Regions from separate parts of the Marinobacter flavimaris genome, predicted to be linked through region 2. Evidence: predicted binding sites of a transcription regulator. Region 2 holds the regulator's gene; each other region holds the start of a gene.
The links. Region 2 encodes sigma-54, which starts transcription at its own class of promoters, with help from an activator protein. Its sites were predicted from a motif close to ANTGGCATNNANNTTGCTNT; they were not measured.

Region 1 (7,040 bases), 510 kb from region 2:
TGCATGTCCTCAAAGATATTGACCTTACCGTTGAACAGGGCGAAGTGGTGGTTATTATCGGCGCCAGCGGCTCCGGCAAATCCACCCTGATTCGCTGTGTGAACGGCCTTGAAGAATATGAATCCGGAACACTGGAAGTGGACGGCCAACAGCTCGCGCCCAAGAGCGGCAATCCGAAAGCTCTGGCTGAAATCCGCAAGGAAGTCGGCATGGTATTCCAACAGTTCAACCTCTTCCCTCACCTCACGGTGAAAAAGAACATCATGCTGGCGCCCAAGAAGGTCAAGGATGCTCCGGAAACTGTTGCCAATGCCACCGCCGAGCGGTTGCTCAACCGTGTGGGCATCGGCAACCAGGCCGACAAGTACCCCAGCCAGCTGTCCGGCGGCCAGCAACAGCGGGTCGCAATCGCCCGAGCGCTGGCGATGGAACCGCGCCTCATGCTGTTCGACGAGCCAACCTCAGCCCTGGACCCGGAAATGATCGGTGAAGTGCTGGACGTCATGCGCGAGCTGGCCAAAGAAGGGATGACCATGATGGTCGTCACCCACGAAATGGGCTTTGCCCGCGAAGTGGCCGACCGGGTGATCTACATCCACGAGGGCCAGATTGTCGAGCAAGGCAAACCCGAAGACGTCTTCGACAACCCCCAGAACGAACGCACCCAGTCATTCCTGTCACGGGTACTCGCGCACTGAGCTAAGCCGCCCAGGCAAAGCCCCTGCTTCCGGGGGCTTTTCTTCAGGTTTTTCTTTTTTCAGGGTCGACTAATTGGTTTTCTGTAACTTTTTCGCAATGTTAGCCAAATTTACTTACCCCGGTGTTCCAAAATACACAAGCAAACCGACAAGGTAAGAGAAAACCATGGCTAAGAAATATTTGAGCTTGATGCTGGCGGTTTCCGCTGTTTCCGCACAGGCCGGTACTGTTACGACTGACGGTGAGGACCTGGTGATCAATACCGAGAGTGGTATTGAGGTCAAAACGTCTGATGATTTGGCATCCTTTCAGCTTGGTGGCCGTATCCAGTGGGATTACGACGCAACGCAGTCGGATGACAACGGCGTTGATACCAAGGATTTTGATGTGCGGCGTGCACGCTTATACGTCAAGGGCCATTATGGCGACTGGGCCTACAAGACTCAGTTTAACGTCGCGGAAAGTGAGGGTGCCGACGGCGGTGACGTCGAAGACCTTTACATTCGGTACCTGGGGTTTGGCTCAGTTGCAAGCGTCACCATCGGTAAGCAGAAAGAGCCTTTCGGCCTGGAAGAACTGACAAGCTCGAAAGACATTTCCGCGCTAGAGCGCTCCGCCATGACCGAGCGTTATGCTCCCGGACGCAGTGGCGGTATTCAGCTGAGCGGAAAGGGAAGTAACTGGACCTACGGTATCGGTTATTTTGAAGCGGATGGTGACGGCAGCAACGACTTCAATAATACGGCGATAACGGCACGGGGTACGTTTGCGCCGATTCAAACGAATGATGCCGTTGTTCATCTTGGCGCGGGTTATACCACGCGTGAGGCCGATGTTCAGGCTGATGAAATCGATACCTACAATCTGGAACTGGCTGGCCGTATGGGGCCTTTCCACGCTCAGGCCGAATACTTCGATTCCGAGGAAGGGCAGTTGGATGTTGATGGCTACTACGTGCAGCTCGGCTGGGTCATTACCGGAGAGAGTCGCCCCTACAAAGCGGGCGTGTTTAAGCGGGTAAAGCCGTCATCGCCCAGAGGTGCCTGGGAAGTAATCGCCCGTTTTGAAGAGGGTGATGGAAAATACAGTGACGTGGGGCTGGCCACAACCGACGGCGAGCAAACGACGCTGGGTGTCAACTACTACGCCAATAAGAATGTCCGACTCGGCATGAGCTACATGGATGGCGAGCAAGCCAGCGGCGAAAGCGGAGATGAGGTCCGTGCGCGGTTCCAGTATGCGTTTTGATCATGCATGATCCCCGGTTCCGCTTATGTAAGGCTCAAGCCAAATGGTAAAATTGCTGTATAAACAGCAAGATGGTTATTGGGTTTGGGTTCTGTCCGCGTTGGCGCTGATACTGGCGAGATAAAGAGTTAATCAGGTTTCAGGGGCAGATTTTTCTGCCCCTTTTTTATGGTGCGCCCGACATGGCGCGCAGCGCGTTGACCGGCGTTGTTCCGGCACAGCGCCGGGACTGGCCGGATGACTTTGGGCGCAAAAAGGTCAAGGGCGACCAGGCTGGCACTAAAATCGAGCGCCACCCTGATCGAACGATGGATATCGCTCCATTTTGGGGCGCCGCGGATTTATGAATCGGACTTCGCCACTGCTTTTTAGAATTAAAGTTATAATAAACAATAAGTTATAATGATTGGCACCTTGTTTGCGTTTGAGGAATGCGAAAAGCGCAACTTAAAAAGGTGTACATAATGGATAAGCAAGTTCTCAGAAAATCCGGATTGCTCGGTGTTGGTCTGTTTGCAGTTCTTCAGGCAACTCCTTCAATGGTCAGCGCTGACGTAAGCGCCAATGTAGGCGTCTCCAGCAATTACCTCTTCCGTGGCGTGACACAAACAGACAATTCAGCTGCTGTCCAGGGTGGGCTCGACTACGAGCATGCGTCCGGCTTGTATGCCGGTGTATGGGGTTCCAATGTGGATTTTGGCGACGGGACCAGTTATGAGTTTGACCTCTATGCGGGTTACTCGGGCGCTATCAACGATATCGGATATGACGTCGGGTATATATATTATGCTTACCCGGACGCTCCCGCCTCTATTGATTTCGGGGAGATATACGGGCAGCTGAGTTACGGGTATTTATCCGCGGGGCTAGCCTATACAGTAAACAGTGACAACAGCACACCAGGGCTGTTCGTGGAAGGTGATATCTTCTATTACCTGAGCGCCCACATGCCATTGGAAAATGATTTCAGTGCAGGTGTTACATTAGGCTACTACGACTTTACCGACGACAAAAAACCGTCCGTGGGCGAGGCGAGCTATGGACACGCCGCCGTCAACGTGACCAAGGATGCGGGAACGCTCGGCTCCGTCAGTATCAATCTGGAATATTCGGATATCGACCCGGACAGCGCCCTTGGCTCCGTCAACTCGGATGATCCGAAATTCTGGCTTGGCTGGAGTAAAAGCTTCTGATTACGGACGCTTTTCCAGTGATTTTGGTCAAGTGAAAGCAGGCCCGGTCAATGGGCCTGCGTCCTGAAATCCTGCTACAGTATATTATTGGGATTTTTTAATCCCCGTCCCATCAGCGTCCCCTTAGTCTTTCTTAAGGAATTCCGAGGCTCTGGAAGTTTGTCGGCATTGGCCAGTCGCCGCTGTTAACGGTAATATCCGCACAGGTTAACCGCCGACAATCCAGAACACGACCGTCTGATGGAGAATTCTCATGCGCAATGCTGACCTCGTCGCCCGTGGCCTCAAATCCGTGTGGCATCCCTGCACCCAGATGAAAGACCATGAAGGAACCCTGCCACTGGTCCCGATCAAGCGGGGCGAAGGTGTCTGGCTGGAAGACTTTGAGGGCAACCGGTTCATCGACGCCGTGAGCTCCTGGTGGGTCAACCTGTTCGGCCATGCCAATCCGAGAATCAACGCCGCGATCCAGGAACAAATTGGCCAGCTTGAGCATGTCATCCTGGCCGGCTTTACCCATGAGCCCGTGGTCAACCTGTCCGAGCGCCTGATTGAGGCAACTCCGGAAGGACTCAACAAATGCTTTTACGCCGACAACGGCTCGTCCGCGATCGAAGCCGCCCTGAAGATGAGCTACCACTACTGGAAAAACCAGGGCCATCCGGGCAAGAAGAACTTCGTTAACCTCAGCAACAGCTACCACGGCGAAACCCTGGGCGCGCTGGCACTGGGCGATGTTGCCCTGTACAAAGACACCTACCAGCCGCTGCTGATGGAAGTGCTCACCGCACCCTCGCCGGATGCCTACAACAAGGAGCCGGGAGAAACCGATGAAGACTACGCCCTGCGCCAGTTCGAAGCCATGGACAAGCTGCTGGCCGAACGGCACCACGAAATCTGTGCCGTGGTAGTGGAGCCCCTGATCCAGTGCGCCGGCGGCATGCGCATGCACCACCCGATTTACCACACCAGGCTGAGAGAAGCCTGCGACCGCTATGGCGTGCACCTGATTGCCGATGAGATTGCAGTGGGCTTTGGCCGAACCGGCACCCTGTTCGCCTGCGAGCAGTCGGGCATCACCCCGGATTTCATGTGTCTGTCCAAGGGGCTGACCGCTGGCTACCTGCCGCTGTCCGTAGTGCTGACCACCGATGATGTCTACAACGCATTTTACGACGACTATGAAACCCTCAAGGCCTTCCTGCACAGCCACAGCTACACTGGCAACCCAATTGGCTGCGCTGTGGCACTGGCCACCCTGGACATCTTCCGGGACGACAACGTTATCGAGAGCAATCGCAGGCTCTCCACCTGCATGGCCGAATCTGTTGCCCACCTGGCGGACCACCCCAACGTGGGAGATATCCGCCAGCACGGCATGACCCTCGCCGTAGAGATGGTGAAAGACAAGGCATCGAAAACCCCGTTCCCCTGGCAGGAACGGCGGGGAATCCGGGTGTATCAGCATTCATTGACCCGCCAGGCCTTGCTTCGCCCCCTGGGTAATGTGGTTTACTTCATGCCGCCTTACGTAATCACCGAAGAACAGATCCGGCACCTCGCCCAGGTCGCAACGGAAGGCATAGAAATCGCGGTTCGGGACTGAGAACCGTCCCGTAACCTGAGAGAACCATCCATGCGCATACCCCGCATCTACACCGATTCCGCCCTCAGCGAGGGCGCAACCGCTGATCTTGATGACAATGCCGCCCAGCACGTGGGCCGGGTATTGCGCATGCAGCCGGGGCAGGAACTGCTGCTGTTCAACGGTAACGGCAACGACTACCCCGCCACGATTATCAGTGCCAGCAAAAGAAACGTTGAAGTACAGGTGGGCACGCCGGAAGCCAACGCCACCGAGTCCCCCCTGGAAATCGTCCTTGGCCAGACCCTTTCCAAAGGCGACCGCATGGACTACGCCGTGCAAAAAGCCGTGGAAATGGGCGCCACCCGCATCGTGCCGTTAACCACCGAACGTTGTGACGTCAAACTCAGGGGCGACCGGGAAGACAAGCGCCTGCGCCACTGGCAATCCGTCGCCATCAGCGCCGCCGAGCAATGTGGCCGCGCCCGGGTGCCCGAGATCCTGCCGGTGATGACCGTTTCCGAGTGGCTGGAACACAGCCGGGACTGCGAGGTGCGTCTTGTCCTTCACCACCGCACCAAGCACGCACTCAAAGCCATTATCCCCCCCGAACGCGTCGCCCTGATGATTGGCCCCGAGGGCGGACTTTCCCCCGAGGAAATCGCCCAGGCGGAAAAAGAAGGTTTCCTGCCGGTGGCCCTCGGCCCCCGGGTACTGAGAACCGAAACCGCACCGGTTGCGGCCATGGCGCTTTGCCAATGGCTGTGGGGCGATATCGGCAGCTGACCAACCCCGACCGTGCCGCCGTCTCGATCTGGCGCCCACGTCATCGACATAGAGGGGTCGGCGACAGAATCCCTGTCAGCCTGCAGCAAAGCCGGGCATCACTCAACAGCCAGGGCGTTGCCGATCACGGTCACGAATGCTGCCAGGTTCACCCACGCCTTGACCCATGCTGCCGGTGCGCCCGAACATACCGTTCGGGGTCCGCGTCGAACTGTTCGCGGCAAGCCGTCGCACAGAAGTAATAGTGTTTACCTTGGTATTCGGACTCCGCAGGGGCTGTCTTGTAGCTGACCTGCATGCCACAGACCGGATCCTCGAAAGATTTTTGCTCTTCTCGTCCGCGTTTCATTGTTGCCCTCTCTCTTTTACAGTTCACAATAATGCAGATTTTGCTGCGCCTTTCCATTAACAGACCACCGCATCGGTGAGCTTATCGAGCTGCGCGTGCGGGTTGATTCGTGATTACGCCAGGCGTTCCAACGCCAGCGCTACCCCCTGGCCGCCACCGATGCACAGGGTAACCACGCCACGGCGCACGCCATCCCGGGCCATGGCGTGTAACAGCCGGGTGGTCAGCACAGCGCCGGTGGCTCCGATTGGATGGCCGTGCGCAATCGCGCCGCCTTCCACGTTAACGATATCCTCGGCCAGACCGAGCTCCCGGGTCAGGGCAAGGACGATGGCGGCAAAGGCTTCGTTGATCTCGATGCGCTCGATATCACCCATGCTCCAGCCGGCACGTGCCAGTGCCTGTTGCACCGCCGGTACCGGGCCCAGGCCGAAATAGCCGGGCTCCACCGCGCCGATGCCGTAACTCACCAGCCGCGCCATGGGCTCAAGGCCACGGCGTTCCGCCCAGGCGCGATCAGCGACGATCATTGCTGCCGCACCCGTGTTCAGCCCAGGGGCGTTACCGGCGGTAATGGTGCCGTCCTTGCGGAAGGCCGGCCTGAGTTTGCCGAGGCCCTCGGCGGTGGCGTCGGGGCGATTGTGCTCATCGCGCCCGAAGGCCGCCGTGCCCTTGTGGGATGTGACTTCGACCGGCACGATCTCGGCGTCGAAGCGTCCTGCCGCCTGAGCCTCGCTGAAGCGTTGCTGGCTGCGCGCCGCCCAACGGTCCTGGTCCTCGCGGCTGATGTCAAAGCGGCTGACCAGGTCTTCGGTGTGCCACCCGGAGTGCTGATCAGAGAAGGCATCATTGAGCCCGTCGCGCAGCATGCTGTCGTAAATCTCGGCATTGCCCATGCGGTGGCCCCAGCGCCCGTGCAGATCCAGATAGGGCGCAAGATCCATGTTCTCCATTCCGCCGGCGATAGCACAGTCACGATGCCCGAGCATCACCTCCTGCGCGGCGTTAATCACCGCCTGGGCGCCGGAGCCGCAGACCCGGTTGACCGTCATGGCCGGCACCGACACCGGCAATCCGGCGTGGATCGCAGCCTGGCGCGCCGGATTCATCCTGGCGCCGGCCTGAACCACCTGACCCAGCACCACACTCTGCACATCGTCGGGGGTCAGGCCCGAGCGGC
Region 2 (7,040 bases):
AGATAGTGACCGTGGATACGCCCGCGGGCAAGCTGGGGTTGGCGATCTGCTACGATCTTCGCTTTCCGGAGCTGTTCAGGCTGCTGCGTGAGCAGGATGTCGACTGGATTTGCCTTCCGAGCGCTTTCACCTGGCAGACCGGTGATGCCCACTGGTACCCCCTGATCCGGGCCCGCGCGATCGAGAACCAGGTATGGTTAGTGGCACCTGGCCAGGGTGGCCAGAACAGCGAGCGCCGTCGCACCTATGGCCACAGCCTGATCTGTGATCCCTGGGGGCGGATCGTGACGGAAATGGGGGAAGGCCCGGGCCTGGTCACCGCCGAACTGGACGCCGATCAGGTAGCCAATCTGCGCGCCCGGATGCCGGTGTGGGAGCACCGCCGGCTCAAAGGTTGAACCAACGGCTCACATGGCCTCGGCGTCATCGATGCACTCCCTGAGATAACGGAACAGTTTCCGGGCCTGGCCGGTGTTCTTCTGTTTTTCGACGTCTTTTCGGGCGTTTCGAGCAAGGTTTCGCAGGTGCTGCATATCGGCAGTGGGGCAGTAGCTGAAGAACTCGCCAACAACGGAATCGCCTTCGGCAATCATCCGGTCCCGCCAGCGTTCCGCCAGGTGGTGTCTGCGGGTGTGTTCTTCGCTACCGGCATCGAAGGCGTCGATGGCTTTCGCCAGGGCTTCAGGATCATCTTCCTGTCGGATGACCTTACCGATGTATTGCAGGTGCCGTCGTTTGGCCTCGTTCTGGCGGATACGGCGGGATTCCTCGATCGCGGCGCGGAGGGTCTCGCTGATTGGCAAGGTTTCCAGCTGATCGTTGCTCAGGTCCAGCATCCGCTTGCCCAGATCCTGCAGGGCATGCATTTCCCGTTTCAGCTGGGATTTGCTGGGGCCGTCGTATTCCGGCGCGTCGTTGTCTTGATGGTCTTTCATAAATCCGAGATCCGCTTAAGCGTAGAAAATCGTCGCGAGGCCAAGAAAGGCCATGAACCCGACTACATCGGTCACAGTCGTGAGAATCACGCTGCCTGCCAGGGCCGGATCAATATTGCGAGATTTGAGAAACAGTGGCAGAACCGTGCCAACCAGCGCTGCGGCGACAAGATTGATCACCAGCGCGGCAGCAATGATCGCGCCGATCATCACATCCTGGAACCAGAGCATGGCTGCACCCGCCACCACGGCGGCCCAGAGCAGGCCGTTCAGTATCCCTGACAGAAATTCCCGGTTCAGCAGCCAGCCTACGTTGGCGCCGCTGATCTGCCCCACGGCCATACCGCGAATCACCAGTGTAAGCGTCTGACTACCAGCAATGCCGCCCATACTGGCAACAATTGGCATCAGCACTGCGAGCGCCACCACTTTGGCGATCGTGTCTTCAAATAGCCCGATGACGGCGGAGGCGGTCAGTGCCGTAATCAGGTTGATGCCCAGCCAGACGGCACGGCGACGGGTGGTTTTCCACACCGGCGCAAAGGTGTCCTCGTCTTCGTCCAGACCCGCCATACTCATCAGTGAGTGGTCCGCATCCTCCCGGATAACGTCAACCACGTCATCGATGGTGATCCGACCCAGCAGGCGGCCCTCCTCGTTTACCACCGGCGCCGAGATCAGGTCGTAGCGTTCAAACAATGTCGCTACCTTGGTGTCGGAGAGGCTCACGGGAATGGGCTCGATGTCGGTATCCATGACTTCCCGCACGGTGGAGGCGGGGTTGGAGACCAGCATTTTCGTGATGGGCAGCATGCCAATGAAATCGTCCCGGCGGCTGACCACGATCAGGCTGTCGGTCATGGGTGGCAGGGTGCGGTGCCTGCGAAGGTAGCGGAGCACAACATCGATACTGATGTCCGGGCGCACCGTAATGGTGTCCGTGTTCATCAGACCGCCGGCGGTGTCCTCCGGATAGGAGAGAACTTCCTCCACCCGTTGCCGGTCCTGCTCGTCCATGGTCTCCAGGACTTCCTGGATGACCGTATCCGGCAGCTGCTGCAGCAGGTCGGCCAGGTCGTCTGACTCGAAATCCTCGATGATGTCCGCCAGTTCCTGAGCGTTCAGCTGGCTCAGGAAGTAGCCTCGGATATCATCACTGAGATACTGGAGAACCTCGCCTTCGAGGTCTTTGTCCACCAGGTTCCACAGCAGGGCCCGCTGCCGGGGCGGTGAGGACTCCAGCAAATGGGCAATATCACTGGGGCTCAGGCCACCGTTCAGGATGCGGGCAACCTGCTTCAGTGCGCCACTGTCCAGCGCTTCGCTCAGGGAACGAAGACGCTGGCGGGCCTGGCTTTTTTCCAGAATATCGGTCATGTGTTTATTTTACTCACCCTCACCGAAATAGTCGTTAATCAGTTCCACCAATGCTTCGATGGCCTGTTCCTCATCCGGTCCGTCGGCAATGAGCTCCACATCGGTTCCTTTGCTGGCGGCCAGCATCATCACCTGCATGATGTTCTTCGCGTCCACATCCCGGCCTTTGCCGCTGATACGCACGCTGCTGTCGTATTCCGATGCCGTGTTGACCAGCTTCGCAGTGGCGCGCGCATGCAGGCCCAGTTTGTTGATGATGGTAATGGGGCGGCGAATCATGGCTTGATCAGATCTCTTCCCGGGTCTGCAGGTGTGGCAGCTCGGTGTGCCGCACTTGCACATTGCTGTACCGTTGCCGGAAGTACTCACCCAACTGCTCGCACACATACACCGACCGGTGCTGGCCGCCGGTACAGCCAATGGAAATGGTCATATAGCTGCGGTTACTGTCTGCAAAGGAGGGCAGCCAGGTATCCAGAAATGATTTCAGGTCCTCGATCATCTTCCGGCTTGCCGGTTCTTTTTCCAGAAACTCGATAACCGGCTGATCCGTCCCGACATACTTGCGGAGGCTGGTATCCCAGTAGGGGTTGGGCAGGCAGCGGACATCGAAAACGTAGTCGGAATCCAGCGGCACGCCGTGTTTGAAGCCGAATGACTGAAACAGGAGAGCCAGTTCCTGATCTTTTCGACCGACCACGCGCTGCTTGACCATGTCCCGCAGCTCGTACATGGACATGCCGGTGGTATTTACGTAAAGATCGGAAAGCTTGGAGAGGGGCTCCAGCAGTTTCTTCTCGCTGGTAATGGCTTCCCGGAGAGAGGTCCTGTCGTCACTCAACGGATGCTTTCTGCGGGTGGCGTGAAAACGCTGCAGAAGCGACTGCTCGTCGGCGTCCAGGAAGATGATTTCAACGGTAACCCCGGTTTCCTGGAGGCGCCGGTAGATCTCCTCGAAATTGGCCAGCTCGCCGGAAAGGTTCCGCGCATCGATACTGACGGCCATCTTGCCCAGTCGACCAGGCCTGGTCTGGCTGGCGGCTTCCCGTGTGAGGGGGAAGAGCAGGCCAATAGGAAGATTGTCGATGCAATAAAACCCGAGGTCCTCCAGCACATGAAGTGCGGTACTCTTGCCCGAACCGGACCTGCCACTGACGATAATCAGCTTCATGACCACCTTACCTCCACTGCAGTGAATATCAGCCGCCTGAGGCGGTCATGCGCTGGTACAGCGTGCTGGCGTCCTCGGATTGCCGGAGGCGATCACAGAACGACCGCTCATTGAACTTTTCAGCCAGTTGGCTGAGCAGCTCCAGGTGTTCGCTCGTTGCTTCCTTCGGGACGATCAGGGCGAAAATCAGATCCACCGGCTGATTGTCGATAGCATCGAATTCGACGCTTTCTTCCAGCGTCATCAGCACGCCCACCACGTGATCAAGTCCTTCCAGACGGCAGTGGGGAATGGCGATTCCCTGGCCAATGCCGGTGCTGCCCAGGCGCTCGCGGGAAATCAGGTTGTTGAAGAGCTGGGTCTCGCTGAGCGTGTTGTCCTGATGGTTTATCTGCTCGGCAATAAACTCCAGGGCCCGTTTCTTGCTGGACGCAGCTACCCTGCAGAGGGTGAGCTCCGGAGCAAGAATGTTCTCTATGGTCAGGGATGTGTCGCTCATGGATCGACTGCGTTTCCGTTAAAAAAAAGGCTGCGACACGTTACTCATGTCGCAGCTCGATTAGATGAATTGCATGAAAACAGTCAGTTAGCGAGAGCCGTTTCCGTGCATCCGGTCTACATTCTTTTCCTTGTGCTTGAGGATCTGACGGTCAAGCTTGTCGATCAGGGCATCGATGGCTGCGTACATATCCTCATTTTCTGCCTTTGCGTGAATCTCACCACCAACCACGTGCAGCGTGGCTTCCGCAATCTGGCGCACCTTCTCCACTTCCAGGGTTACCTGGCAGTTGCTGATGTGGTCAAAGTGACGCTCGAGCTTCTGGAACTTCTCTGAAACATAATCCTTCAGTGCGGGAGTAAGTTCTACGTGATGGCCTGAAATATTGAGTTGCATAGGCGTCTCCTGTTGTCATCGTTCCGGCTCCCGGGAGCCGGTCTGGGTGCTGGCGCATTGTGCGCCGGCAAATAGTACGTTGCGCCCGGACCCCGGGGTGTTCAGACCAGCCGCTTGCGTTCGTTCGAAGGCGGAATGTGCATGGCCTCCCGGTACTTGGCAACGGTGCGTCGCGCAACCTTGATTCCCTGTTCTCCTAGCATGGCTGCAATTTTACTGTCGCTCAACGGCTTTTTGGGCGTTTCCGCGGCAATCAGCTTTTTGATCATCGCGCGGATCGCCGTGGAAGAACATTCACCGCCTTCGTCAGTGCTGACATGGCTGGAGAAGAAATATTTCAGCTCGAAAATTCCCCGGGGGGTGTGCATGTATTTCTGGGTGGTGACCCGGGAAATCGTGGACTCATGCATCTCAACCGCCTGGGCGATATCAGAGAGGATCAGCGGTTTCATGGCTTCTTCACCCTGATCCAGGAATCCTTGCTGGTGCTCGACAATACGGGTCGCCACTTTCAGCAGGGTTTCATTGCGGCTCTGCAGGCTCTTGATAAACCATTTCGCCTCCTGCAACTGATCCCGCAGGTAGGTGTTGTCGGCACTGCTGTCCGCACGCCTTATAAGAGAAGCATAGCTGGCATTGACCCGGATGCGCGGTGCAATTTCAGGATTCAGCTCAACACGCCAGCGGCCATTGTGTTTGCGAACGATCACGTCCGGAATCACATAATCGGGTTCGGCCCGGTCAATGACATCGCCCGGCCGCGGATTCAGGCCGGTGATCAGCGCCAGGACATCCCGCAACTGGTCTTCTTTCAGGCGGCTGCGGCGCAGCAACTGGGCGTAATCGCGGTTGCCCAGCAGGTTGATGTAATGGGTAATTACAAGGCGTGCCTGGGCCAGCCAGGGTGTTTCCGGCGGCAGCTGGTTGAGCTGGATCAGCAGGCATTCCTGTAGGTCCCGGGCAAACACGCCGGGCGGATCAAAGTGTTGCAGGCGGTGAAGCACGGCTTCCACTTCATCCAGTTCAAGGGGGTCTTCATCGTTCTCATCCAGCAGTCCGGCGTGGATTTCCTCCAGCGGGCTGGTGATATAGCCCCGTTCGTCCACTGCATCCATCAGGGCATGGGCAATGGCCTGGTCCCGTTCACTGAGGTGCGTCAGATTGAGCTGCCATTCCAGGTGATCCTGAAGCGTTTCGGTCGGGGAATTACGGGTTTCGAAATCGTGATCGTTTTCGTCGTCGTTGCGGGCTGCCGGCGCTGGTGCGGACTGGTAGATGTCGTCCCAGGCGGTATCAACCGGCAGATCGTCCGGAATGTTGTCAGGAATCTCGTTCTCCGAGGACCAGTCCGGGCCGTTCTCGGATTCATCCCAGTCGCTGGCCGGTTCCGGGGCAGCTTCAGCGGCGGACTCGGTGGCGTTGGCCTCGCGCTCGTCGTTTTCGCTGGCTGCGTCGGTCTGGTCATCGTCCTCGGAGGTCTCCAGCATGGGGTTGGATTCCAGTGCCTGCTGGATTTCCTGCTGGAGGTCGAGAGTGGAGAGCTGGAGAAGCCGGATCGCCTGTTGCAGCTGGGGCGTCATGGTCAGGCTTTGACCCAGCTTTAACTGTAAGGAGGCTTTCATAACCATGGTTCAGGATCCGTCACTCATCAGCGCGTTGTGTCATAAGTCGTGAAAAAATCTTTATATGCCGGTTACTTGCCGTGATTTTAATTTACCCTAGCAAGTTCTTTGCCGAGTTTACTTGCTACAGATCATCAAAACAATCAGCCATTGGGTGTCAGAGTCTGAATTCGTCGCCGAGATAGACTTCCTTGACCTGCTGGTTGGCCAGGATGGCGTCGGCATTGCCGGAGGCGATGATGTGGCCGCCGGAAACAATGTAGGCATTCTCGCAGATGTCCAGGGTCTCACGCACGTTGTGGTCGGTGATCAAAACGCCAATGCCTTTGTCCCGAAGGTGCCGGATGATGTGTTTGATGTCACTGACGGATATGGGGTCCACACCGGCGAAGGGCTCATCCAGCAGGATGAAAGCCGGCTCCATGGCCAGGGCCCGGGCAATTTCCACCCGTCGCCGCTCACCACCGGACAGGGCCATACCAACGCTGTCCCGTATATGGGTGATGTGGAATTCCTCCAGCAGCTCCTCGAGCTTTTTCTGCCGGTCTGCCTTGGTCAGGCCCTGCCGCGTCTCAAGGATCGCCATGATGTTGTCGCGCACAGACAGTTTGCGGAAAACCGAGGCTTCCTGTGGCAGATAGCCGATGCCTTGGCGGGCCCGACCGTGCATCGGCAGCGGCGTGATATCCCGGCTGTCGATAGTTATCCGCCCGTGATCGGCAGGTACCAGCCCCACGATCATGTAGAAACAGGTGGTTTTCCCGGCGCCGTTGGGGCCTAGCAGTCCAACAATTTCCCCGCTTCGGATTTCCAGGGACACATCGATAACCACTTTTTTCTGTTTGTAACTCTTTGCCAGGTTACTGGCTCTCAGAACTGCCATCGGTTTCCTGTTTGTCAGTGCGTCTGTCGGCGCTTCGCGGCTGGATCACCATTTCTACCCGGCCAGTGCCATCGCCGGTCTCGGCGCCGCCTTCTGCGGTTACAACGCGGCCAGCGGTATCATAGTGAATCACGTCGCCGCGGAACAGGTTGCCATT
Region 3 (7,040 bases), 580 kb from region 2:
GCAAAGCTCAAGGTTGAAGGTCTTGAAGAGCTGCGTCCGCTTTCTGTTCCGGACGATCCGCTACAAAGCGCCAATTAAATGTCGGCGTGGAGCTTCCCTGCAAATCGACATTGCAAAGTGTCAATGTTCGGTTGAGAATCAGGTGGGTGGAAGTATCACTACAAAGGACTTGTTGCTGTTGTGACCAGACGACTCTTGATAATAGAAGATGACCCAGGCCTGCAGAGCCAGATGCGGTGGTGTTTCAGTGAAGACCTCGATGTATCCGTAGCGTCGGATCGAGAGTCTGCCCTGACGTGCCTACGACGAGAAGAGCCGGAGGTGGTAACACTTGATCTAGGCCTCCCTCCGGATCCAGGTGGAGCCACTGAAGGATTCCGTCTCCTTGAAGACATTCTTCAGCTGGCGCCCATGACAAAGGTTATCGTAGTCACCGGCCGTGAAGACAAAGAAAACGCAGTGAAAGCGGTCGGCATGGGCGCTTCGGATTTTTACCAGAAACCGCTGGACGCCGATATACTCACCTTTGTAGTTAACCGGGCCTTCCGGCTTGCCGAGCTTGAGAAAGAGAACAGAGAGCTCGGGATGCAAGGTAATGGCGCCAATATCAAGGGTATTGTTGCCTCCAGCCCCCAAATGCTGTCGATCTGCCGCACGCTGGAAAAAGTTGCACCTACCGACGTGACTACCTTAATCACAGGTGAAACGGGCACCGGCAAAGAACTGCTTGCACGTGCTCTTCACGATCTTAGCCACCGCCGTGAAAAACCCTTCGCCGCCATTAACTGCGCGGCCATTCCTGAAAACCTGCTTGAAAGTGAGCTTTTCGGGTTCGAGAAAGGGTCTTTCACAGGGGCAACTCAATCCAAAAAAGGAAAAATTGAAAGCGCTAACGGCGGCACACTCTTCCTGGACGAAATTGGCGACATGCCCATGGCGCTGCAAGCGAAGCTTCTACGATTTCTCCAGGAACGGGTCGTTGATCGCGTTGGCTCGGTCAACCCTGTACCAGTGGACGTCCGCGTTGTATGCGCGACCCATCGTGATGTCAGGCAGTTGATTGATGGCGGTGAATTCCGGGAAGACCTTTACTATCGAATCAGCGAAATCACGCTGGATGTACCCGCCGTGAGGGACCGCGAAGGTGATGCCCTCGTTATTGCCCAATCGTTGCTCAAATCGCTTGGCAAACAGATGGACCGACCGAATCTGTCCTTCAGCGAAGATGCCGTTAACGCCATCAGCAATTACTCGTGGCCCGGCAACGTCCGAGAAATGATCAATAAGGTCAAGCGAGCCACAATTATGGCCGAGGGTAAACGGGTAACGGCTGAAGATCTGGAACTGTCAACCGGTGAAACATGCCCGGAAAAACAGCTCAACCTGCGGCAAGTGCGGGAAGATGCAGAACGGGCTGCAATTTTACAGGCGCTCCAGTCCTGCGCATTCAATATGGCGCGGGCTTCTCGCCTGCTTGGCGTTACCCGGCCAACTCTATATAACCTCACAGACAAGTACCGGATAAAAACGTCCCCTTGATCATAACGTGCCTGAATGACAGGCAAGGAATCCAAGACAAGACCCAAAAGGGAAAAGGAACAGGGCCATGAAACTAGTGTCAGCAGTACGTGCCACCCTTCTTTCAGTTGCCACTTTGCTGGCGGTCGTTGGCTGCGGCGAGAGTGCCCCTGAAATGACCCCGGAAGAGATCAAGTACATCAGTCACCTCGACCAATCGCGCTTTTTCCAACGCCAGGGTGAACTCAAAGCCAGCACCCTGGAAGCCCGCAGCGCCATTGAAATGCAGCCGGAACGTGTCGAACCCTACCTGGTCATCATCAACAACCTGCTGACTGCGGGGGATGCCCGTAATGCAGAACGACAGCTCGACGGCCTGATGGAAAGTGTCGACCCCGCCAACATGGGCCAGAAAACCCGGAACGAAGCGGTTCTTATCCGGGCCGAAGCCAACCTGATGCAACAGGAATACGAAGACGCACTGCAGGCCCTGAAAGCCATTAAGGATGCCGACCGCAACCAGCAGTCCGAAGCCGCGCTGCTAAAAGGCCACATCCTTCTCGCCTCGGGCGAAACAGACGCAGCCCGTCAGTCTTACCAGTCGGCCAGGGACATGAATACCGGTTCTGTGGAACCACTGATCGGCCTGTCCAGAGTCGCCATCAGCGAAGGCAAGGAAGAAGAAAGCGCCGAATTTGTCCGCCAGGCCACCGAGATTGACCCCGAGCATGTTGAACTCTGGCTATGGAAAGCCCGCCTGGCCCATTCCGATGGCCGCTGGACCGAAGCCGAACAGGCCTACATCAACGCCCTCGAAACCATCGGCCAGTACGACATCATGACGTACCGGAAATTTGAAACCATGTCCGCGCTGATCGACGTACTACGCCAGCAGGGCAAGGCGTCGGAAGCCTTCGTGTATGAGGAAATCCTTGCTAAATCCGCCCCTGGTACCATCCGCAGCAACCTGATTGCCGCCCAGGAAGCCTTCAACGAAGGCGACCTGAGCGCAGCCGCCAGATACCTGGAAGAAACCCTTGCCCAGGCTCCCAACCATGAACAGTCGGCACTGATGCTCGGCATCATCCGCTTCCGCCAGGGCAGACCCGAAGAAGCCGAAGCCTTGCTGGAGCCCATCGCCGCCCTGAACGAATCCGAAGAAGCCCAAAAACTGCTGGCTGCAACCCGACTGCAATTGCGCAACCCCGATGGCGCAAAAGAAGTACTTGCTCGCATCGAAGATCAGGACTCGGATCCCCAGACCCTCGCACTGGTCGGATATGCCTCACTGGCCAGCGGCGATAAGCAAAGCGGCGAACAGATGATCGAACGGGCCATTGAGCTTTCCCCCGGCAATAACAGTGTTCGCCTCAGATATGCAGGGTATCTGATCCAGGAGGGCAAAACCGGCAAAGCCCTGGAACAGGCCAAAGCGGCCATTAAAAACGACCCGGACCTGGCCCCCGCCCGCATGATGGCCATCCAGGCCCACGCATCGGCCAACGACTTGGCGGCCGCGCGCCAGGTGGCGGAACAGTGGGTAAAAGAGCAGCCAGACAACATCACTGCCATGGTATCCCTGGGCAACATTGCGGCAAGGTCCGGAAACCCGGGCACCGCCCGTAGTGCCTTTGAAAAAGCCGCAAAAGCGGAGCCTGAAAACCCGGCACCCCTGATCGCGCTGGGTAACCTAGCGCTGTCCCAGGAAAACCGTGCACAAGCGGCATCGCATTTCACCAAAGCAATCAGACTTCAGCCAAACAGCCTGCAGGCACTGCGTGGCCTGACAGCAGTCATGGACCGGGATGAACTCACCGCCCTGATGCAGGACATCCACAAGGAACAGCCTGAGGCCATCGCTCCAAGACTAGTCATGCTGGAGTCCGCACTGATCGCCGGAAACGAACAGGAAGCCGGCGAAATTACCGCCGGCCTGCTCGAACGGGAAGACGAAAATACCCCTGCCCCGACTGCCGGCCTGGTCGCCACCGTCTACCATGGTATCGCCACCCAGCTTACCCAGCGGAACCGAACCGAAGAGGCCATGCAAATTCTCCGTCGCGGCCGGGTCCTGTTTCCAGACAATGAACAGATAGGCCTTCAAGCCGCAGCACTGGAATTTGCAGCAGGCAACAGCAAAATCGCCAGAGACATCCTGCGGGACGTCAAACAGCGCCATCCCGAATCCGCCGCGCCCTTCATCGTGGAAGCGCGACACTTCGAACAGGAGGAAGAACATGCCCAGGCGGCGGATCTGTACCAGCTGGCACTGGACAAACGCAGGACACCGGAACTTGAAATGTCCTACGCCCGGGCACTGAGCCGTGATGGACAACAGTCAAAAGCCTTGGAAAGCCTGACAGCGGCCCAGAAGCGCTTCCCCGACTCCGAGCCACTGCTGACCAATCTGGCCATTCTGCAACAGGAGCGCGGCAACATCGACGAAGCGTCAGAATCCTATGCCCGGCTTATTGAAATTGCACCCAATAACGTCATCGCACTTAACAACTTGGCCTGGATGTACCACGAGAAAAACGATGAGAGGGCTATCGACCTGGCCAGCAGAGCCTATGAACTAAGCCCGGATAACGCGGCCGTTGCGGACACCTACGGCTGGATTCTGTTCAATAATGGGCAACAGGAAGAAAGCATCCCCGTGCTTGAAAAAGCACACAGTCTGGCGCCGGATTCGGAAGAAATCGCAAGGCATCTGGCGGAGGCGTACAAGACTAACAACCAGCCCGATAAGGCACGGAAAATACTGGAAAAGTTATGAGTGGTGTCACGTTACTTTACAGCCTTTGGCGGGGACCGAAAGCCGTTCCGTTTCATCGCTGGGCCTGTATTTGCGGGCCTCTGCATCCGAAAAATCCGGCTAGAGGATGCCCCACAGGGCTTGTAGACGCATCCGCCCCGCCCCGACGGACCTTAAACGTCACCATCTTTTACACTTTTTTCTGACTCCGCCTAAATATCTATTGTTTTCAGCGACTTATGAATTGGCCCGAAGATTGCTTTTATTAACCATAGCACTGCAGTCTAAGCAGTGAAGACAAACGCTGCATCACCAGATGCAACACGAAAGATAGTCAAGGAGAATGACGATGAATGTTCGCAAGAAACTGCTCTGCAGCGCTGTCGCGACGGTTGCCATTGGCGGGTTTTCCGTTTCTGCTGCTAATGCTGCTCTGATTCAGGAAGTGGCTGGTTCTGCCGAGGTTAATAACTATGTAATTCCTACCAACAACGACTATGCTCCGCTGGTTGGAACGGTAGGTACCTTGGGCGGCTCGCTGGAGGCTGTTGGAACCGATCCGATCAAGCTGACCTTCGAGTATCTGTTTAAAGAGGCAGGCTACATTAATACTTTCAACTTTGGCGGCACGGAAGTGTTCAATACCTCGTCTTCAGGAGCCGGCGATACCTACAGCACTATCTGGAATGGCGGAGCCGGCCTGCTTGACTTCAAATTTACCGTAAACAGTGGGTCCGGTAACGTGACCAACGCAGGCAATGACGGTACGGCCAACGCCAACTTCTTCATGGCTTCAGCCGGAATGGATTCATTCTACCTGTTACTGGACGATAGCGGTGCAGGACCGGATGACAACCATGATGATCTGATTCTCAAGGTCACGGCCAGCAAGGTTCCGGAGCCAGGTACCCTGGCTCTGCTCGGCCTCGGCCTCGCCGGCCTGGCCCTGCGTTTCAAGGCAAAGAAGTAATTGCCTGATAACGGAACACAGCCAATGTGTTAGAGTAAGACCCTGCCCCGGCGGGGTCTTCTTTTTTGGTGGTAGGCATAATTAACAGTGCGCGTTGAAATCTTTTACACTCGTTCGGGGCGGGGGCTCACTAAAGACGCCGACTTGCTCGTATCGGTCATTCAGCAACTTCACCACCAGGCCTCTGCCACGCCCCTGAAACCCGCATCTCCCCTGATATCGAAGCTTTCAGCGAAATGGCACCGTCTGAAAACGCGGGCATTTCCCAAGCCGGTCGTACAAGCTCTGGATGCCCTTCAAAGAAAACTCCGTCGGTGGCTCGGGTTCCACTTCATCAAGGCTGACCTGATTATCCACCTGGAAAACATACATCCGTCCTGTATCAGGCCAAACCGCACAAACCTGCTGATCCCAAACCAAGAGTGGTTTCAACTTAAAAGAATGCACTACCTGCAGGATATTGACCAGGTGCTCTGTAAAACCCACACCGCAGAGAAAAGCTTCGAAGGCCGCCACCCGGATGTCCGTTACCTGGGGTTTTCAACCCAGCAGGCGGAACACACGAATCTTTCCACGGACCGTGGCGTTGACATAAGCTTTCTTCATGTAGCCGGAACCAGCCCCCTCAAAGGCACAACACCAGTGCTCCAGTCCTGGCTCAGGCACCCGGAATGGCCAATCCTGACCCTCGTTGCCGATCAGGTTGAGCTACCCAATCCCATACCGGGGAATATCCGTCCTCTCAGTCGGGTCACCAATCAGGAGATGCAAGAACTCTGGCGAACAGCCACCTTTGCGGTCATGCCTTCAGAAGCAGAAGGTTTTGGACAAATCCTGATCGAAGCCATGGTCAATGGTGCCGTCGCCATTACAACCGATGCACCGCCCATGAACGAGTTGATCAGACCAGAGCGGGGATATCTTGTGCCCTATTCCAGCGAGAAACGTTGCCGGCTGGGCAAGCGCTACCTGGTCTCTGACCGTGCACTTGAAGACACCATCGAGCGGATTTTAACAGTCGGGCAGGATGAGTGGAATACCAAAACTGCCAACGCTGCGCGATGGGTAGCAACCAACCACGAGCAGTTTGTTCAAAGGGTTCGGCAGCTTCTGGAGGAAATTCAACAGCGCCAACAGGAATCACTCGACAAATAAACTGTCCACCTGCTCAACCACCACCGGCATCAGGTCACCCACCATCGACTCCAGCGCAGCTTCACCATCGCAGTCATCGCAACTAACGCCAAACACGATCAGTGATGCATCCGTTCTCGGCCCAAGAAGATTGACAATCTGTAATAGCTTGGCCCTCAACTCATCAGTTTCCCATAAGGACCCAACATAATAGGTGTAGGCCAGGTGTATCTCAGCCTCGCTCGTTGAGCTGCGCAAGGTCATGCCCTGTAGGCTATCGCCCACCGGGGAAGGTACCCTGAAAAATTCCTTCGCAATCCATTGGTCTTTGCGGTAGACCCTGTTCACGTACTGAATCAGCTCCGCCCTATGCCGCTGATATTCGTAACCATAAACACCAACGAAGAGCTGTTCCTGTAGGCCGCCCTGTTCACCAATGGCGTGTTTGTCCGCCAGTGTCTGTTGATAGACAAAATCCGGATTGCGAATCTGCGGCCGCCAGCCATTCAGGCGCGCATCAAACAGTGGCGCGTAGCGATCACCACCCAGATCGATCCTCAGAGTATCAGGCTGGGCCCTTACCTCGCCGGATCCAGACGGAAGCAAGAAGAGCACAAGCAGAGGAAAGGCGGCTGCGGCAACACCCGCATACCAGGGATTGCG

Region 1: ACGK9W_RS12630 (TorF family putative porin) is a predicted target of sigma-54. The motif match lies at 2,353-2,372, and genes of this name have one in related genera.
Region 3: ACGK9W_RS07305 (PEP-CTERM sorting domain-containing protein) is a predicted target of sigma-54. The motif match lies at 4,517-4,536, and genes of this name have one in related genera.

Annotation. Positions count from the first base shown of each region.
Region 1 is NZ_CP171359.1:2,660,699-2,667,738, forward strand. Features, by position in the region: gene ACGK9W_RS12615 (amino acid ABC transporter ATP-binding protein) at 1-698, shown strand, start outside; gene ACGK9W_RS12620 (OprO/OprP family phosphate-selective porin) at 865-1,947, shown strand; gene ACGK9W_RS12625 (hypothetical protein) at 2,130-2,294, shown strand; gene ACGK9W_RS12630 (TorF family putative porin) at 2,412-3,140, shown strand; gene ACGK9W_RS12635 (adenosylmethionine--8-amino-7-oxononanoate transaminase) at 3,394-4,746, shown strand; gene ACGK9W_RS12640 (16S rRNA (uracil(1498)-N(3))-methyltransferase) at 4,777-5,511, shown strand; gene ACGK9W_RS12645 (YHS domain-containing protein) at 5,660-5,917, opposite strand; gene ACGK9W_RS12650 (acetyl-CoA C-acetyltransferase) at 5,974-7,040, opposite strand, start outside.
Region 2 is NZ_CP171359.1:2,155,644-2,162,683, reverse strand. Features, by position in the region: gene ACGK9W_RS10135 (carbon-nitrogen hydrolase family protein) at 1-398, shown strand, start outside; gene yjgA (ribosome biogenesis factor YjgA) at 408-935, opposite strand; gene mgtE (magnesium transporter) at 951-2,312, opposite strand; gene ACGK9W_RS10120 (HPr family phosphocarrier protein) at 2,322-2,591, opposite strand; gene rapZ (RNase adapter RapZ) at 2,599-3,483, opposite strand; gene ptsN (PTS IIA-like nitrogen regulatory protein PtsN) at 3,512-3,982, opposite strand; gene hpf (ribosome hibernation promoting factor) at 4,070-4,378, opposite strand; gene ACGK9W_RS10100 (RNA polymerase factor sigma-54) at 4,480-6,006, opposite strand; gene lptB (LPS export ABC transporter ATP-binding protein) at 6,158-6,883, opposite strand; gene lptA (lipopolysaccharide transport periplasmic protein LptA) at 6,861-7,040, opposite strand, start outside.
Region 3 is NZ_CP171359.1:1,577,172-1,584,211, forward strand. Features, by position in the region: gene prsK (XrtA/PEP-CTERM system histidine kinase PrsK) at 1-78, shown strand, start outside; gene prsR (PEP-CTERM-box response regulator transcription factor) at 232-1,539, shown strand; gene ACGK9W_RS07300 (tetratricopeptide repeat protein) at 1,607-4,294, shown strand; gene ACGK9W_RS07305 (PEP-CTERM sorting domain-containing protein) at 4,623-5,243, shown strand; gene ACGK9W_RS07310 (glycosyltransferase) at 5,685-6,398, shown strand; gene xrt (exosortase) at 6,384-7,040, opposite strand, start outside.